DNA from 4 places in the Streptomyces sp. NPDC046261 genome. Region 1 is predicted to be linked to each of the others. Evidence: riboswitches for the same ligand, from Rfam matches in the RefSeq annotation. Region 1 holds a riboswitch; each other region holds the start of a gene.

What was found. Region 1 has a riboswitch for cyclic di-AMP ahead of ABZ956_RS24585 (M23 family metallopeptidase). Riboswitches for the same ligand answer to the same signal wherever they lie in the genome.
Positions count from the first base shown of each region.
Region 2: another riboswitch for cyclic di-AMP. It lies ahead of ABZ956_RS20555 (peptidoglycan DD-metalloendopeptidase family protein); the one in region 1 lies ahead of ABZ956_RS24585 (M23 family metallopeptidase).
Region 3: another riboswitch for cyclic di-AMP. It lies ahead of ABZ956_RS19545 (C40 family peptidase); the one in region 1 lies ahead of ABZ956_RS24585 (M23 family metallopeptidase).
Region 4: another riboswitch for cyclic di-AMP. It lies ahead of ABZ956_RS08620 (C40 family peptidase); the one in region 1 lies ahead of ABZ956_RS24585 (M23 family metallopeptidase).

Region 1 covers NZ_JBEYZU010000017.1:35,478-39,112, reverse strand. The annotation lists gene ABZ956_RS24595 (DEAD/DEAH box helicase) at 1-293, shown strand, start outside; gene ABZ956_RS24590 (PP2C family protein-serine/threonine phosphatase) at 512-1,714, shown strand; cyclic di-AMP (ydaO/yuaA leader) riboswitch at 1,854-1,991, shown strand; gene ABZ956_RS24585 (M23 family metallopeptidase) at 2,114-3,283, shown strand; gene ABZ956_RS24580 (MFS transporter) at 3,413-3,635, shown strand, end outside.
Region 2 covers NZ_JBEYZU010000011.1:101,731-105,365, forward strand. The annotation lists gene ABZ956_RS20545 (pitrilysin family protein) at 1-32, shown strand, start outside; gene ABZ956_RS20550 (pitrilysin family protein) at 68-1,444, shown strand; cyclic di-AMP (ydaO/yuaA leader) riboswitch at 1,692-1,846, shown strand; gene ABZ956_RS20555 (peptidoglycan DD-metalloendopeptidase family protein) at 1,858-2,643, shown strand; gene ABZ956_RS20560 (GntR family transcriptional regulator) at 2,883-3,563, shown strand.
Region 3 covers NZ_JBEYZU010000010.1:59,737-63,371, reverse strand. The annotation lists gene ABZ956_RS19555 (helix-turn-helix transcriptional regulator) at 1-778, opposite strand, end outside; gene ABZ956_RS19550 (ATP-binding protein) at 1,023-1,460, shown strand; gene ABZ956_RS19545 (C40 family peptidase) at 1,686-2,174, opposite strand; cyclic di-AMP (ydaO/yuaA leader) riboswitch at 2,178-2,383, opposite strand; gene ABZ956_RS19540 (hypothetical protein) at 2,668-2,988, opposite strand; gene ABZ956_RS19535 (ATP-dependent Clp protease proteolytic subunit) at 2,994-3,629, opposite strand.
Region 4 covers NZ_JBEYZU010000003.1:398,905-402,539, forward strand. The annotation lists gene ABZ956_RS08605 (NAD(P)-dependent oxidoreductase) at 1-328, shown strand, start outside; gene ABZ956_RS08610 (spherulation-specific family 4 protein) at 325-1,014, shown strand; gene ABZ956_RS08615 (endo alpha-1,4 polygalactosaminidase) at 1,128-1,868, shown strand; cyclic di-AMP (ydaO/yuaA leader) riboswitch at 2,116-2,267, shown strand; gene ABZ956_RS08620 (C40 family peptidase) at 2,271-2,744, shown strand; gene ABZ956_RS08625 (carboxylesterase family protein) at 2,830-3,635, shown strand, end outside.

The sequences.
Region 1 (3,635 bases):
GCGCCGGCAAGTCCCGCTCGCGCGGTTCCGGTTCCGGCGGGGGCGCCGGTACGTCCGGCGGCTCGCGCGGCAGCCGGGGCGGCCGCGGCCGCACCCGTACCGACGCCGCGGGCGCTCCCGCCGCGGGCGGTTCCGGCAGCGGCAACGGCGGCGGGCGTCCCTTCCGCGGCTTCGGCGGCAACGGCGGCGGCGAGGGTTCGCGCCGCTCGGGCGGCACCCGCCCGGGCAACGCCGTCGGCCGCCCGCGCCGCGGTGGCGGCGGCGGTGGCGGTCGCCGGTCGGCGGCTTCCTGACGCTTGCGTCACGCTGACGGTGTGACGCAGACGTTGTGACGTTCTGACGTGCAGCACAGAGGCGGGGTCCGGTTTTCCGGGCCCCGCCTCTGTGCTGCTCCGCCCTTCGCGGAAAAGGCCCCGTCCGGCGCAACACCGTTCGCGACGGCGCGCCCGCTGCGCAAGGGTGGAACGCGATGCCCAGGGACGGCGGCCGGTCAGGAGAACGCACGGTGGGGATGTCAGAGGCGCGCGAGCCCCGGTCGGAGCCACCCGTCGCGCACGGCCACCGGGCCCGTCTGCGGCAGTCCGTGGCGCGTCGGCTGCCCGCGGCCCTGATCCTCTCGGGCGTCGTCTTCGACGTCCTGACCCCCTCCCACTACTCCTCCGCCCCCTTCTTCGCCTGCTCACCCCTCATCGCGGCAGCGATGCTGTCCCATGGCGCCACGCTCGTCACCGCCGTCACGGCCCTGACCGCCATGACCACCCTCACGATCACCCGCCGGGTGCCCGAGACGGGCGAGGCCGTCACCGAGGTCGTGACCGTGCTGGCCGTCGCCGCCCTCGCCCTCGGCATCAACCGCGTCGTACGCCACGGCGACCGCAAGCTGGCCTCCGCCCGGTGCATCGCGGAGGCGGCCCAGCGAGCCGTGCTGCCCGCGCCTCCCGCCCGCATCGGCGGACTGCGCGTGGCCGCGCGCTACCTGGCGGCGCAGGCCGACGCCCGGATCGGCGGTGACCTCTTCGCCGTGCAGGAGACCCCGTACGGCGTGCGCGCCATCGTGGGCGACGTACGCGGCAAGGGGCTCGGCGCGGTGGAGGCGGTCGCCGTCGTGATCGGCGCGTTCCGGGAAGCGGCGGAGCACGAGCGCACGCTGGAGGGGCTCGCCGTGCGATTGGAGCGCGCGTTGCAGAGGGAGGGCGCCCGGCGCGCGAACCTCGATGAGAGCGAGGGCTTCACCACCGCCGTACTCGCCGAGGTCCCGCCCGGCACCACCGCGCTGCGCCTGGTCAACCGCGGCCATCCGCCGCCGCTCCTGCTCCACGCCGACGGCACGGTCGGCGAGGCGTACCCGGGCGCTCCGGCGCTGCCGCTCGGCATGGGGGAGCTGGGGATGTGGCCCGACCGCGTGGAGGAGTGGGAGTTCCCGGCGGGGTCCACGCTGCTGCTGTTTACGGACGGGGTCACCGAGGCGCGGGATGCGGAAGGCAACTTCTACAACCCGCGGGAGCGCCTCAACGGCAAGCAGTTCAGGAACCCGGAGGCGCTGCTCGACGCCCTCACGGCGGATGTCGTCCGGCACGCGGGCGGCCCGGCCGACGACGACATGGCCCTGCTCGCCATCCGGCGCGGTGACGGCCGCCACCGCCCCGCCGTCATCACCCACACACTCACCCGGACCACCACCCGTACCGTCCGCGTTCGGACGGATAACAACTGACGAACGGTCAGCGGACGCGCTCCGCGCGATCCGCCCAAGAGGCGTGCCATTTCGTGCATTCGGCTTGGAATCCGGTGGCGATGTCTATTAACGTTCGATAACGCAGCGCGGTCGTTGCAGCCGCCGCAAGAGGCGGCGCCGCGCGCCTTCGCCGAATCCCGTGGGCGGAACCGGGGAACCATCAACTCTGGGGTGAATCGGACCGCGCGCCGGCCCGTAGGAGACCTTCCTGCTCCGAACCCGTCAGCTAACCCGGTAGGCGAGTAGGAAGGAAAGGAGTGCGCCTCCGTGGCGTCCAACAGGCCTGCTCTCGACGACGGTTCGCATGACTCTTCGTACGATTCCGCGTACGACTCTGCGTATGACTCCGCGTACGACTCGCTGTATGACTCCGACCCTGTGAACGGCGCTCCGGGTGAGGCCCCGGCCGGTCCAGCCTTCGCCCCTGACGACACCGCCTTCGCCGGCTTCGACGCCGGCGAGGGCTTCGACGCCGGCTCCGGCTCCGAGACCGAGGAGACCTGGAGCGAGTGGAATCCGGCCGAGGGCACCACGGCGGCGCCCGTCCGCGGCAGGCACCGTGTCGTCAAGCAGCGCGGCGGCACGATGGCCCGCAGCGGCGCGGTGCTGGGCGTCGGCGTCATCGCGGCGGTCGGCGCGGGCGGTATGGCGAGCGCGCAGGACCGCCCGCCGACGCCGATATCCGTGCCCGACCTGGCGCAGAAGCTCCCGGGCGTCGGCTCCCTCATAGCCGGCGGCGAGGAGAAGCAGGCCGCGAACTCCGAGGCCGACCACGCGGAGGCCGGGCCGGCCGCCGAGGCCCCGGCCGTCGTGGCGGCCACGCGCAGCACCGCGGACGCCGGCGAGGCGCTGCGCGCCCGCATCCTGCAGCAGGCCGAGCGCCAGCAGGACGCCGCCGACGAAGCCGCGCGGGAGAGCGAGGCGCGGGCCGCCGCCGAGCAGCAGCGCAAGGCCGCGGCGGAGAAGGCCCAGGCGCACGAGGCACGGGAAGCGCAGGAAGCCCAGCAAGCGCAAGAGGCCCAGGAGGCGCGGGCGGCGGCGCGTGCCGCCGAGGCGGAGCCACAGGGGGCCGGTCCGGGCGAGGCCGAACGGCCCGCCGCGCCGGCGAAGCGCTCCCCGGCTGCCGCCGGAAAGCGCGGTTCCGTCGCCGCCGGCTCGTACACCCTGCCCGTGGGCTCGTACACCCTCACCGCCGGCTTCGGCCAGGCCGGCAGCATGTGGTCCGCGAACCACACCGGCGAGGACTTCGCCGCCCCCACCGGCACCCCCGTCAAGGCTGTGAGCGGCGGTACGGTCACGCAGGCCGGGTGGGCCGGCGCGTACGGCTACCGCATCGTGCTGACGCTCGGCGACGGCACCGAGATCTGGTACTGCCACCTGTCGTCGATGGTGGTCACGTCCGGGAAGGTCGGTACGGGCACGGTCATCGCCCGCGTCGGCGCGACCGGCAACGTCACCGGCCCCCACCTGCATCTGGAGGTACGGCCGGGAGGCGGCTCACCGGTGGACCCGCTGTCGTGGCTGCGCGCGAAGGGACTGCGGCCGTAACCGACGGCGGTGGCCGGCGGACGGACGGAGACGGGCGGCCGCCGCAACCGCAGAGAGGCAGCCGGGTTACAGGCGGCCCGGATCTGATTTGCCGGGAATGTTCTGCGTGCGATCGGGAAATCAGAGCATGTGACGACGACCGCGACGACGATCAGCACGTCAGTGCCCTCCCGCCTGGACCGGCTGCCCTGGTCCCGGTGGCACTGGACCGTGGTGATCGGCCTCGGGACCGTCTGGATCCTGGACGGCCTGGAGGTGACGGTCGTCGGGAACATCGCCGGCCGCCTCTCCGAACAGGGCAGCGGCCTGCCGATCACCTCGGGCGGGGTGACGGGCCTGGCGGCCGCCCTCT
Region 2 (3,635 bases), on a different contig from region 1:
CCGACCAGAACGAAGAGGAGACGGACCGGTGAGCGACGCCGCATCCGCCAGCACCACCACCGCGACGATGGAATTCCACCCGCAGCCCAAGCCCGGGCAGGCCACCCCCTGGGCGTTCCCGGCCCCCGACCGCAGCCGGCTGTCCAACGGCCTCACCGTGCTGCGCTGCCACCGCCCCGGCCAGCAGGTCGTCGCCGTCGAGATCAGCCTGGCCGCGCCCCTGGAGGCCGAGCCCGAGGGCCTGGACGGGCTGGCCACGATCATGGCGCGTGCCTTCTCCGAGGGCACCGACAAGCTCAGCGCCGAGGACTTCACCGCCGAGCTGGAGCGCTGCGGCGCCACCCTCGACGCGCACGCCGACCACCCCGCCGTGCGCCTGTCCCTGGAGGTCCCGGCCTCCCGGCTGGCCAAGGCCCTCGGCCTGCTCGCCGACGCCCTGCGCGCCCCGGCCTTCCCCGCCGACGAGGTCGAGCGCCTCGTGAACAACCGGCTGGACGAGATCCCGCACGAGCTGGCCAACCCCGCCCGCCGGGCCGCCATGGCGCTGTCCGCCGAGCTCTTCCCGGCCGACTCCCGGCTCTCCCGCCCCCGCCAGGGCAGCGAGGAGACCGTCAAGCGCATCGACGCCGCCGCCGTGCGCGCCTTCTACGAGGACCACGTCCGCCCCGCCACGGCGACGGCCGTGATCGTCGGCGACTTCACCGGCATCGACCTCGACCAGGCCCTCGCCGAGTCCCTCGGCGCCTGGACCGGCTCGAGCGCCGAGCCCCGGCCCGTCCCCGCGGTCACCGCGGACGACACCGGCCGCGTCGTGATCGTGGACCGCCCCGGCGCCGTCCAGACCCAGCTGCTCATCGGCCGCGCGGGACCCGACCGGCACGAGCGCGTCTGGCCCGCCCAGGTGCTGGGCACGTACTGCCTAGGCGGCACCCTCACCTCCCGACTGGACCGCGTCCTGCGCGAGGAGAAGGGCTACACCTACGGCGTCCGCGCCTTCGGCCAGGTGCTGCGCTCGGTGCCCCCGGCCCAGGGCGCCACGGGCACGGGCATGCTCGCCATCAGCGGCTCCGTGGACACCCCCAACACCGGTCCGGCGCTCGAGGACCTGTGGACGGTGCTGCGGACGCTGGCCGCGGAGGGCCTGACGGAGGCCGAGCGTGACGTCGCCGTGCAGAACCTGGTCGGCGTCGCACCGCTGAAGTACGAGACGGCGGCGGCCGTCGCGGGCACCCTCGCCGACCAGGTCGAGCAGTACCTGCCGGACGACTTCCAGGCGCGGCTGTACGAACGCCTGGCGGAGACCGGCACGGTGGAGGCCACGGCGGCCGTCGTCAGCGCGTTCCCGGTCGACCGTATGGTCACCGTCCTCGTCGGTGACGCCGCCGAGATCCTCGAGCCGGTCAAGGCGCTGGGCATCGGCGAGGTGACCGTCATCCCCGCCTGACGGACGGAGCTGCCTGACGGAGGTTCAGCCGCCGTATTCCCGTACTCCGTGCCGGATATGAGCGGACAAGAGAGGCGCGTGAGCCCGATGAGGCACACGCGCCTCCCTTATGTCCAATTTCATGCAGTGGTTGCACGTTGGTCGTGTGGCGTAGGTCATAAAAGCCCCGTTCTGTTTGCCGTTCGAATCCGACGCGGATTAGCGTCAGGGCGGCAGTCCGTCAGATCGGAGCCGCAACCGCGGTCCCGGGCAGCCATCGCCGAGTCCCCGAGGCACCAGCCAAGGGGAGCCGGGGACCCAAACGTCCCTGGGGTGAATCGGGTCCCTTTCACGAGGGAGCCGTAGGAGACCTTCCTGCTCCGAACCCGTCAGCTAACCCGGTAGGCGAGAAGGAAGGAAAGGATCGCCCAGGCATGGGTAAGCACCGTCGTCCGAGTCGAGCCGCGCGTGTCAGCGCCAATGTGGCGGGCATAGCCACCCTCACCGCCGCGGGTGTGGTCGCCGGCGTCGCCGCCCCGGCCTTCGCCTCCACCGACGACGGCCACCGCACCGAGGACACCGGCCTGACCCAGGCCATCGTCATCGGTGACGTCATGGCCGACAACGTCGACGCCCAGGCCGAGACCCAGCGCAGCGCCGCCGACGAGGCCGCCATCCGGCTCCAGGCCGAGGCCACGGCCAAGCAGAAGGCCGCCGAGGCCAAGCAGCGCGCCGAAGAGGCCAAGCGCAAGATCGAGGAGGAGCGCGCCGCCAAGGAGCGCGCCGCCCGCGACGAGGAGCGCAAGCGCCTGGGCACGTACGTGAGCCCGATCGACAGCTCCTACGTCTCCACCTCCTACAAGGCCTCCAGCGGCCTGTGGTCCTCCGGCAGCCACACCGGCATCGACATCCACGCCGAGACCGGCACCTCGGTCCGCTCGGTCGCCGCCGGCACCATCGTCGAGGCCGGCTGGGGCGGCGCGTACGGCAACAACGTCGTCATCAAGCACAACGACGGCACGTACACCCAGTACGCCCACCTGTCGTCCCTCGACGTCTCCGTCGGCCAGACGGTCACCCCGGGCCAGCAGATCGGCCTCTCCGGCGCGACCGGCAACGTCACCGGCCCGCACCTGCACTTCGAGGCCCGCACCGGCGCCACCTACGGCTCCGACATCGACCCGATCGCCTACATGAGCGCCCACGGCGTCAGCCTGTAGAACGCGTCGCGGCACCACTCTTCGCGCAAGGCCCCGGCCCCACGGCCGGGGCCTTCGCGTTTGGCCAAAAGATATCCATGAATCGGCGGACCCATCGGAAATCCCACCCGGTTGCCATAGAGTCACTGAACGGGCGTCAATCGGCCGTGATACACGGGGGTTAAGTCATAAGTCGGAGGTACACCCATGCGGGGCCGTACGTGAACGGCGATGACGAGGTAGTGCACAAGAGGGGCGGTATTTCCGCGCACGCCGTGTGCACGGCGATCCGCGACGACATCGTCTCCGGCACCTTTCCACCCGGCAGCAGGCTCATCGAGGAACTCCTGGCACGCCGTTACGGCGTCTCCCGGGTGCCGGTGCGCGAAGCGCTGCGCACCCTGGCCTCCGAGGGCTTCGTGACCACCCGGCGGCATGCCGGCGCCTGTGTCGCCGAACCCACCGAGCGCGAGGCCGCCGACCTGCTCGACGTCCGCGCCCTGCTGGAGCCGCTGGGCGCCGCCCGGGCCGCCCAGCGGCGTACCGAGGCTCATCTGAAGGTCCTGCGGGGGCTGGTCCGCCTCGGCCAGGAGCGCGCGCGTACGGGCCGCGCCAGTGAATTGCGTCCGCTGGGCGAGTGGTTCGACGAGACCCTCGCCCAGGCGTCCGGCAGCCCCAGCCTGGCGGCGCTCCTCACCCAGCTGCGGCGCAAGATCGCCTGGGTGTACGCGGCCGAGCCGCCGGTCCGGCCGCTGGAGAGCTGGCAGGCGTGCGGGGCGCTGGTGGACGCGGTGGCCCGCGGGGACGCCGAGCGGGCGCGGAACCTGGCCGTCGCCCGGGCCGGCCGTTCGCCCGGGACATTCCGGCAGTGGCGGCCCGCGGACGCGAACCGGATGCCGGGCCCGAAACAATCCGTCAACACGGCGGGCGCGCGTTCTTAACAATGAGCCGCTATCCGTGTGCGAATAGCGGCGGGTAATTCACGGGCATTCCCGCTGACAACGCGGGCGGCG
Region 3 (3,635 bases), on a different contig from region 1:
CCCGGAGGTCCTCTTTGCGCTCCAGATAGAGGCTACTCGTCAAATGGTCGAGAACAACCACGTCCAGATCGGCGATGCGCGGAAAGGAGAAGATAACGAAAGGGCCGGTGATGCCGATATGGTTTCCACTGGTGAACGGCAGCACGTGCAGCCGCACATGCGGCAGCGAACCCATGGCCAACAGATGGCGCAACTGTCCCGCTATGACCTCCGGGCCACCGACCTCGTGCCGCAGCACCGCCTCGTCGAGCACCGCGCGGAGCTGCAACGGACGCTCCCCTTCCAGCACCGACTGCCGGGCCATGCGCACCCGGACGAGCTCCTCGACCTGTTCCGCCGGCGGGTCGCACAGCGCGGCCCGGGTCACGGCCCTGGCGTACTCCCGCGTCTGCAACAGGCCGGGCACCACCGTGGTCTCCAGCGTCCGGGCGTGGGACGCCTCCGACTCCAGGCTGATGAAGTCGAGATACGCCGAAGGCAGCAGATCGCGGTAGGCGTACCACCACCCGCGCCGGGACCCCTCCGCGTCCTTGGACCCCGCCCCGCACAGCGCTCCCAGCAGCGCCCTCAGTTCCGGGTCCGAGACGCGGTACACATCCAGCAGCCGGGCCACGTCCGCGGGTTTCACGCCGCTGATGCCCGTCTCGATCCGGCTCACCTTCGACTGGTGCCAGCCGACCGCCCCCGCCGCCTCCCGGCTCGTCATCCCGGTCAGCTCCCGCTGCCGGCGCAGCTCCGCGCCGAGTTTGCGACGGCGCACCGCGGGTCCGTTCCGCATCAGCTCTCCTCCCCGCCGCTCAAATCCACTCGTCAGAGTCAATAGACCAGTCTGCCGTCCAAATCCGGTCTCTCGTAGCAGAGTTCACCGCTTCGAGCGACAGATATATCCACAATCCGGTGGATCGCGCCCATCGCACCCGTGAACAGTGGCACGCTGTCGCGAAGAGCCGTCCGGAGCCGCTTTCCGACTTCACCGCACGCCGCGCGTCGGAGTCCGGCACCGGTGGGAAAGGGACAGCGCCATGGCAGATCACCAGGAAGCAGCCGTCACTCTGCCGAGCAGCCCCGCCTCGGTCTCCGCGGCCCGGCGCTATGTCATGGACGTGCTCATGGAATGGGGCCTGCCCGCCGGTACGGACGCCGCCGACGCGGTCCGGCTGATCGTCTCCGAACTGGCCACCAACGCCGTGCAGCACACCCACGGCCGGTCGCCCACCTTTACGGTGGACGTCCGCCTCGAGCGGGGCGAGGAGCTGCGGATCGGGGTCACGGACAGCCATCCCTGTCACCCCAGGCGGCTGCCGGCCGCCGTCCAGCAGGACAACGGACGCGGTCTGGTGATCATCCGCTCTCTCACCGCCGAGCATGGCGGCGCTCTCCGCGTCACGCCGACCGCCGACGGAGGCAAGACCGTGTGGATCCGTATGCCGTGGAGGGTGCCGCCGGTGCCGGTCCGCTGAACCGGCAGCGCGTGGAGGGCCGGGCGGTGGTCCGCCCGGCCCGGCGCTCTCGTGGAGCGCGCTCCTGAACCGGTGGGTTCGCGGGTGTCGCGGGTGCCGGTGGGGCACCGGGAAGGCAGCCGGGTCCGCTGCCACGGAAGATGCGCTCGGCGCGTCGGGTGCGGCGTGGTCGAGGTCCGGCGCGATGGGTGGGTGACACCGGGCGCCGGGGCCCCGCTCGGCGGGTCAGCCGTTCACGCGGCCGTAGGAGACGCTACGGGTCCAGATGCGCTCGAGGCGGACGACCGATCCGGTCTTGGGGGCGTGCCAGATCCTGTTGTTCCCGGCGTATATCCCCACGTGGTAGACGCCACCGCGGCCGTGGAAGAACACCAGGTCGCCCCGGGTGCGGGAGAGACCGGGGATGTGCCGGACGCGGTTGTACTGGTCCTGTGCGGTGCGGGGCAGCTGCTTGCCGGCCCGCTTGAAGGAGTACTGGGTCAGCCCGGAGCAGTCGAAGCGGAAGGGACCCGTCGCGCCCCACTGATAGGGGGAGCCCGCCTTCGAGGCCGCGATCTGCAGGGCCGTGTTGGAGATGGTCGCGGCTTCCGCGTCGTTGGTGGCGCCCGGTGCCAGCACCGTGGCACCGACGGCCGCGAGAGTCAGGGCGGATTTCACGGACAGGGGCAGAGCCCCCGTCCTGGACAGCATTGAGGGACGTTTGTGCGCGCCCATGCCAAACCCTTCGTCAGCCGCCTGTGAAGGATGACCTGTCGGGTTCGGGCAGGCGAAGAATGCCCGGCCGCGTGAGCGGCTTCACCCCAAGGGACGTACGGCAGTTGTCGCTCTCCCGCCGTCCCGTCGTGCTCGGGTCCTCCATCCCTGCCGGTGCACTTATGTCGACCAGTCGCCCCGGCGGCGGCAGGGTTCGGCGTCCGCCCGGACCGCCCCGCCGCGGTGGCGGGGTCTTGTCGTCGGACGGATCTTGGCGCAGTCCCGGCGCCCAAGCCGAGCGGATCCCACCATATGTGACCCTCGTCACCTCTGGGCAATTCGGGTGGACACGGGGCGATTTGGTGGTGGTGACCCTTCCCTGCTGAGTTCGTCACCTGCGGCGAAGCGATCTCTTCGAGCGTCGAGTACGCGCACCGCCCGAAGTGATCACTGCGGGTCGTCTACGATCGCATCCGTTGTCTGGAGGAGATCGGGGGAAGAATGTTTCCGCTCCTCAGTTCGGCGGCTCCGGCGGCAACATCACCCGCCGGGCCCGGCGTTCGCCGTCCAGGACCCGCATCGCTCGCGCCAGCGTTCCCCCGTATATCTCGCGTTCGTCGCGTTCGTGCATGACCGTCAGCGCGTCGCGCAGCCCGGCGGCCGCGAGCGCGAGCGTCTGCGCGGCTCGTAGCGCACTGTACGTGCCCTGCGTGCGAGCCGGGTTGATCCGGCCGAGGAGATCCAGTACTTCCAGATAGCGGTCGACCACTTCGCCCTCGGCGCGGGTCAGGGCGGGCAGCGGCGTCAGCTCCGGGGGCCACTTCTCCGACGGCATCCGCCTCACCTCGCCCCGGCCGGCGCGCCGAGCGGCCGGCGGTCGGTGATGATCCGGTCGGCCAGGCCGTAGGCCACCGCCGCCTCGGCGTCGAGGAAGGTGTCGCGCTCGAGGTCCCGCCGCACGCGCTCCGCGTCCTGCCCGGTGTGCAGCGCCAGCATCTCCACCAGGCCGTCGCGGACCCGCAGCAGCTCCGCGGCCTGGATCGCCAGGTCCGAGGGCTGCCCCTGGACGGGTTCGGCGAGGGACGGCTGGTGGATGAGCAACCGGGCGTGCGGGAGCAGCAGGCGCTTGCCCGGGGTGCCGGCCGCCAGCAGGACGGCGGCGGCCGAGGCGGCCTGGCCCAGGCAGATGGTCTCGATGTCACAGCTGATGAAGCGCATCGTGTCGTGGACGGCGCACATGGCCCCGAAGGAGCCGCCGGGGGAATTGATGTAGAGGGAGATGTCCCGCTCGGGCGCCGCGTATTCGAGGTGCATCAGCTGCGCGATCACATCGTTGGCGGCCGTGTCGTCGAGGGGTGTCCCGAGCATGACGATGCGCTCGGAGAACAGCTTGGCGTACGGGTCCAGGGTGTGCGTGCCCAGCGCGGTGCGCTCGGTGAACTCGGGCAGGACATAGCGGGCGGCGGGTCGGTCCATGGCTGA
Region 4 (3,635 bases), on a different contig from region 1:
CGCCCGGGACGTGGCCGACGCCGTCGCCCGTGCCGTCGCGGCCCCCCGGCCGCTGCCCGCCGTCCTGAACGTCGCCGGCGGCGCCGCCCGGCCCGTGCGGGACGTCGCCGAAGGGCTGCTGAGGGCCGCGGGCTTCACCGGGCCGGCCGGGGAGCGCATCGAGGAGGACGGCGACGGCTCGCCGCGCTCGGCCGCCGTGCCCTGGCAGCAGGCGGACATCACGGCCGCCGCCCGCGCCCTGGACTGGGCGCCCCGGTACCGGTTGGAGGACTCCCTGGCCGACCTGTGGGCCGAGACCCGCGGCCGGGCCGCGGAGCCCGTGCGATGACACGCCCCGCACCGCCCGGGGACGGCCGGCGCCTGCTCGTCCCGCTGTACGCGCATCCGGCCGTGAACCCGGGAGCATGGGCGGCGCTGACGGCACTGACGGCGGCCGCCCCCGGCCCGCACGCGGTCGTGCTCAACGTCGCGGACGGCCCCGGCAGCCGCCCCGACCCGCACTTCCGGGCCGCCGCCGGGCGGCTGCGCGCGGCGGGCGTGCGGCTGCTGGGCTACGTCGACACCGCCTACGGCCGGCGCCCGCCCCGCGCGGTGGTCGCCGACGTCCGCAGACACCGCAGGTGGTACGACGTGGACGGGGTCTTCTTCGACCAGGCGGCCGCGCACGCGGCCCTGCTGCCGCGCTACCGGTGGCTGGTCATGACCGCCCGGGTGCTCGGCGCGCGCACGGCCGTGCTGAACCCCGGCACGCACCCCGACCCGGGCTACGCCGCGCTCGCCGATGTCCTCGTCACCTTCGAGGGGACCTGGGAGGACTACCGGCGCGCCGGGGTGCCCGACTGGACGGCCGACCATCCGCCCGGGCGTTTCTGTCACCTGGTCCACGGGGTGCCCGAGGGGCAGCAGGCGCAGGTGGCCCGCATGGCCGGGGCGCGGGGTGCGGGGGTGCACTGCGCGGTGCCGGGGACGGGGGCCAACCCGTGGTGCAGCGCACCGCTGCCGGTGGCCCGGTGACCGGCCGCCGGGCCCGCGCGGGCCTCCTCGGCGCGCTGCTGCTCGTCCTCGCGGCCTGTTCGACCCCGGCCGAGGAGGCGGCGGAGCCGGGTGGCGAGAGCCCGGTGGACCGGATGACGGCGGCCCCGGACGGCGCTTCGCCCCGGGCCGCCCGCCGCTGGCAGCCCCGGCCGGGCCTGCGCTGGCAGTGGCAGCTCGGCGGGAAGGTCGACACCTCCGTGGACGTCCCCGTCTACGACATCGACGGTTTCGAGAACTCCGCCGAAACGGTGGCGCGCCTGCACGCCCGGGGCCGCAAGGTGATCTGTTACATCAACGCCGGGGCCTGGGAGGACTTCCGGCCGGACCACGCGCGCTTCCCCAAGTCGCTGCTCGGCAGGAACAACAAGGGCTGGGACGGTGAGAAGTGGCTGGACATCCGCCGTCTCGACACGCTGCGGCCCCTCATGGCCGCGCGCATCGACATGTGCCGGCAAAAGGGCTTCGACGCGGTGGAGCCCGATCTGACCGAGGGCTTCCGCAACCGCACCGGATTCCCGCTGTCGGCCGCGGACCAGCTGGCCTTCAACCGGATGCTGGTGAAGCTGGCTCATGAGCGGGGGCTGGCCATCGGTTTGAAGAACGACCTCGAGCAGATCCCCGAGCTGGTCCGGGACTTCGACTTCGCGGTCAACGAACAGTGCGCGCAGTACGGGGAGTGCGAGAAGCTCACCCCGTTCGTGAAGCAGAACAAAGCGGTCTTCCATGTCGAATACGACCTGTCGCCGGAGGAGTTCTGCGGGACGGCGAAGCGGCTCGGGCTGAGCTCGATGCGCAAGAGGCTCGAGCTGGACGCGTGGCGCCGGCCGTGCTGAACCGCGCATTCCGCCACCGGGGCCCGCGTGCTTCAAGTCCCCTGCGGGGCAAGGGTTTAGGCGCAGACGGCGGGTGGTGGAGGGGCTGCGGTTCCGTGTTCGACCCCGAAGTGAAGAAGTTCACAGATGGCCGTTTGGGCACCGAATTTGAGCGATTGATGGTGCAGGATCTCTCACCGAACACAAGATCCCGTCACCGAGGCGGGCGACCCGGGCGGACGCCGAGTCCTGCCGCCGCACCGGGTTCGGTATCGAAACGTCGAATCGGCAGGAGCGGGAGACCCAAGCGGTACGGACCACGAAAGCGGTGGTCCTTGGGGTGAAGCCACACTGTGGCCGGGCAACTTCGCAGCCCGAACCCGACAGGTCATCTTTCGTAGGCGGATGCCGAAGGGCTTTGGCATGTCTGCGTTGCCTCGCATACCTGCACTCGTTTCCCGGGCCGGCACCGCGTCGGCCCTCACCGCCGCCACACTGGCGGCATCGGTGCTCGTCCCCGGCCTCGCCACCGGCGCCCAGGCGGCGACCCCGGGCGAGAAGGCACTGAAGGTCGCGGCCTCCAAGAAGGGCTCCCCCTACCAGTACGGCGCCACGGGCCCGAACCGGTTCGACTGCTCGGGCCTGACGCTCTACTCGTTCAAGAAGGTCGGCAAGAACCTCCCGCGCACCGCCCAGAGCCAGTACAACTCCACCCGGCACCTGAGCAGCGGCTCCCGCCAGGTCGGTGACCTCGTCTTCTTCCACTCCGGCAGCAACGTCTACCACGTGGGGATCTACGCGGGTAGCAACAAGATCTGGCACTCTCCCAAGCCCGGCGGCTCCGTCCGGCTGGAGAAGATCTGGACCAACAGCGTCTGGTACGGCCGCGTGAAGTAGCCGCCGCACCACGGCGCCCCCTTGTCCCCGGACGCCGGACGGGCCCAGAATCCAGCCCGTCCGGCGGTTTCGGGAAGGGGCGCGGATGACCAGCGGCACCGGCGTGGAGATACGCACCGTCCAGGGCACGGTCCGGGGACGGACCGAGAAGGGACTCGCGGTCTTCCGCGGCATCCCCTACGCCCGGCCACCGGTCGGCGAACTGCGCTTCGCCGCACCCCAGCCGCCACCGTCCTGGGACGGGACACGGGACGCCGTGGAGTTCGGGCCACCGCCCCCGCAGTCCGGCCCCTTCCGTACCCCCGGAGGCATCCCCGGCACCGACTGGCTCACGCTCAACGTCTGGTCCCCGGACGCCGGCGGGTCCGGGCTGCCGGTCCTGGTGTGGATCACGGGCGGTGCCTACCTCGCGGGTGCCGCGAGCGACCCCCTGTACGACGCCACGCTCCTCGCCCGGCACGGCCTGGTCGTGGTCACCGTCAACTACCGGGTGGGCGCCGAAGGCTTCGCCGAGCTCGCCGGCGCCCCCGCCAACCGCGGCCTGCTCGACCAGATCGCGGCCCTGGAGTGGGTACAGGAGAACATCGCCCGCTTCGGCGGCAACCCGGACCGCGTCACCCTCTGCGGCCAGTCCGCCGGAGCGGGCTCGATCGCCACCCTGCTGGCCGCCCCACGCGCCGCCGGCCTCTTCCGGCGGGCCGTCACCCAGTCCGTACCGGGCCTCTACACCACCCCCGCCCTCGCCCGCGACATCGCCGCCACCCTCGCCGCCCGGCTCGGCGGCACCCCCACCGTCGCCTCCCTCGCCACGATCGCGCCGCAGCGCCTGGCCGACGAGGTGGACGCGCTCATGGCCGGACTGCCCGCCCACGTCGACCGCTGGGGCAGACT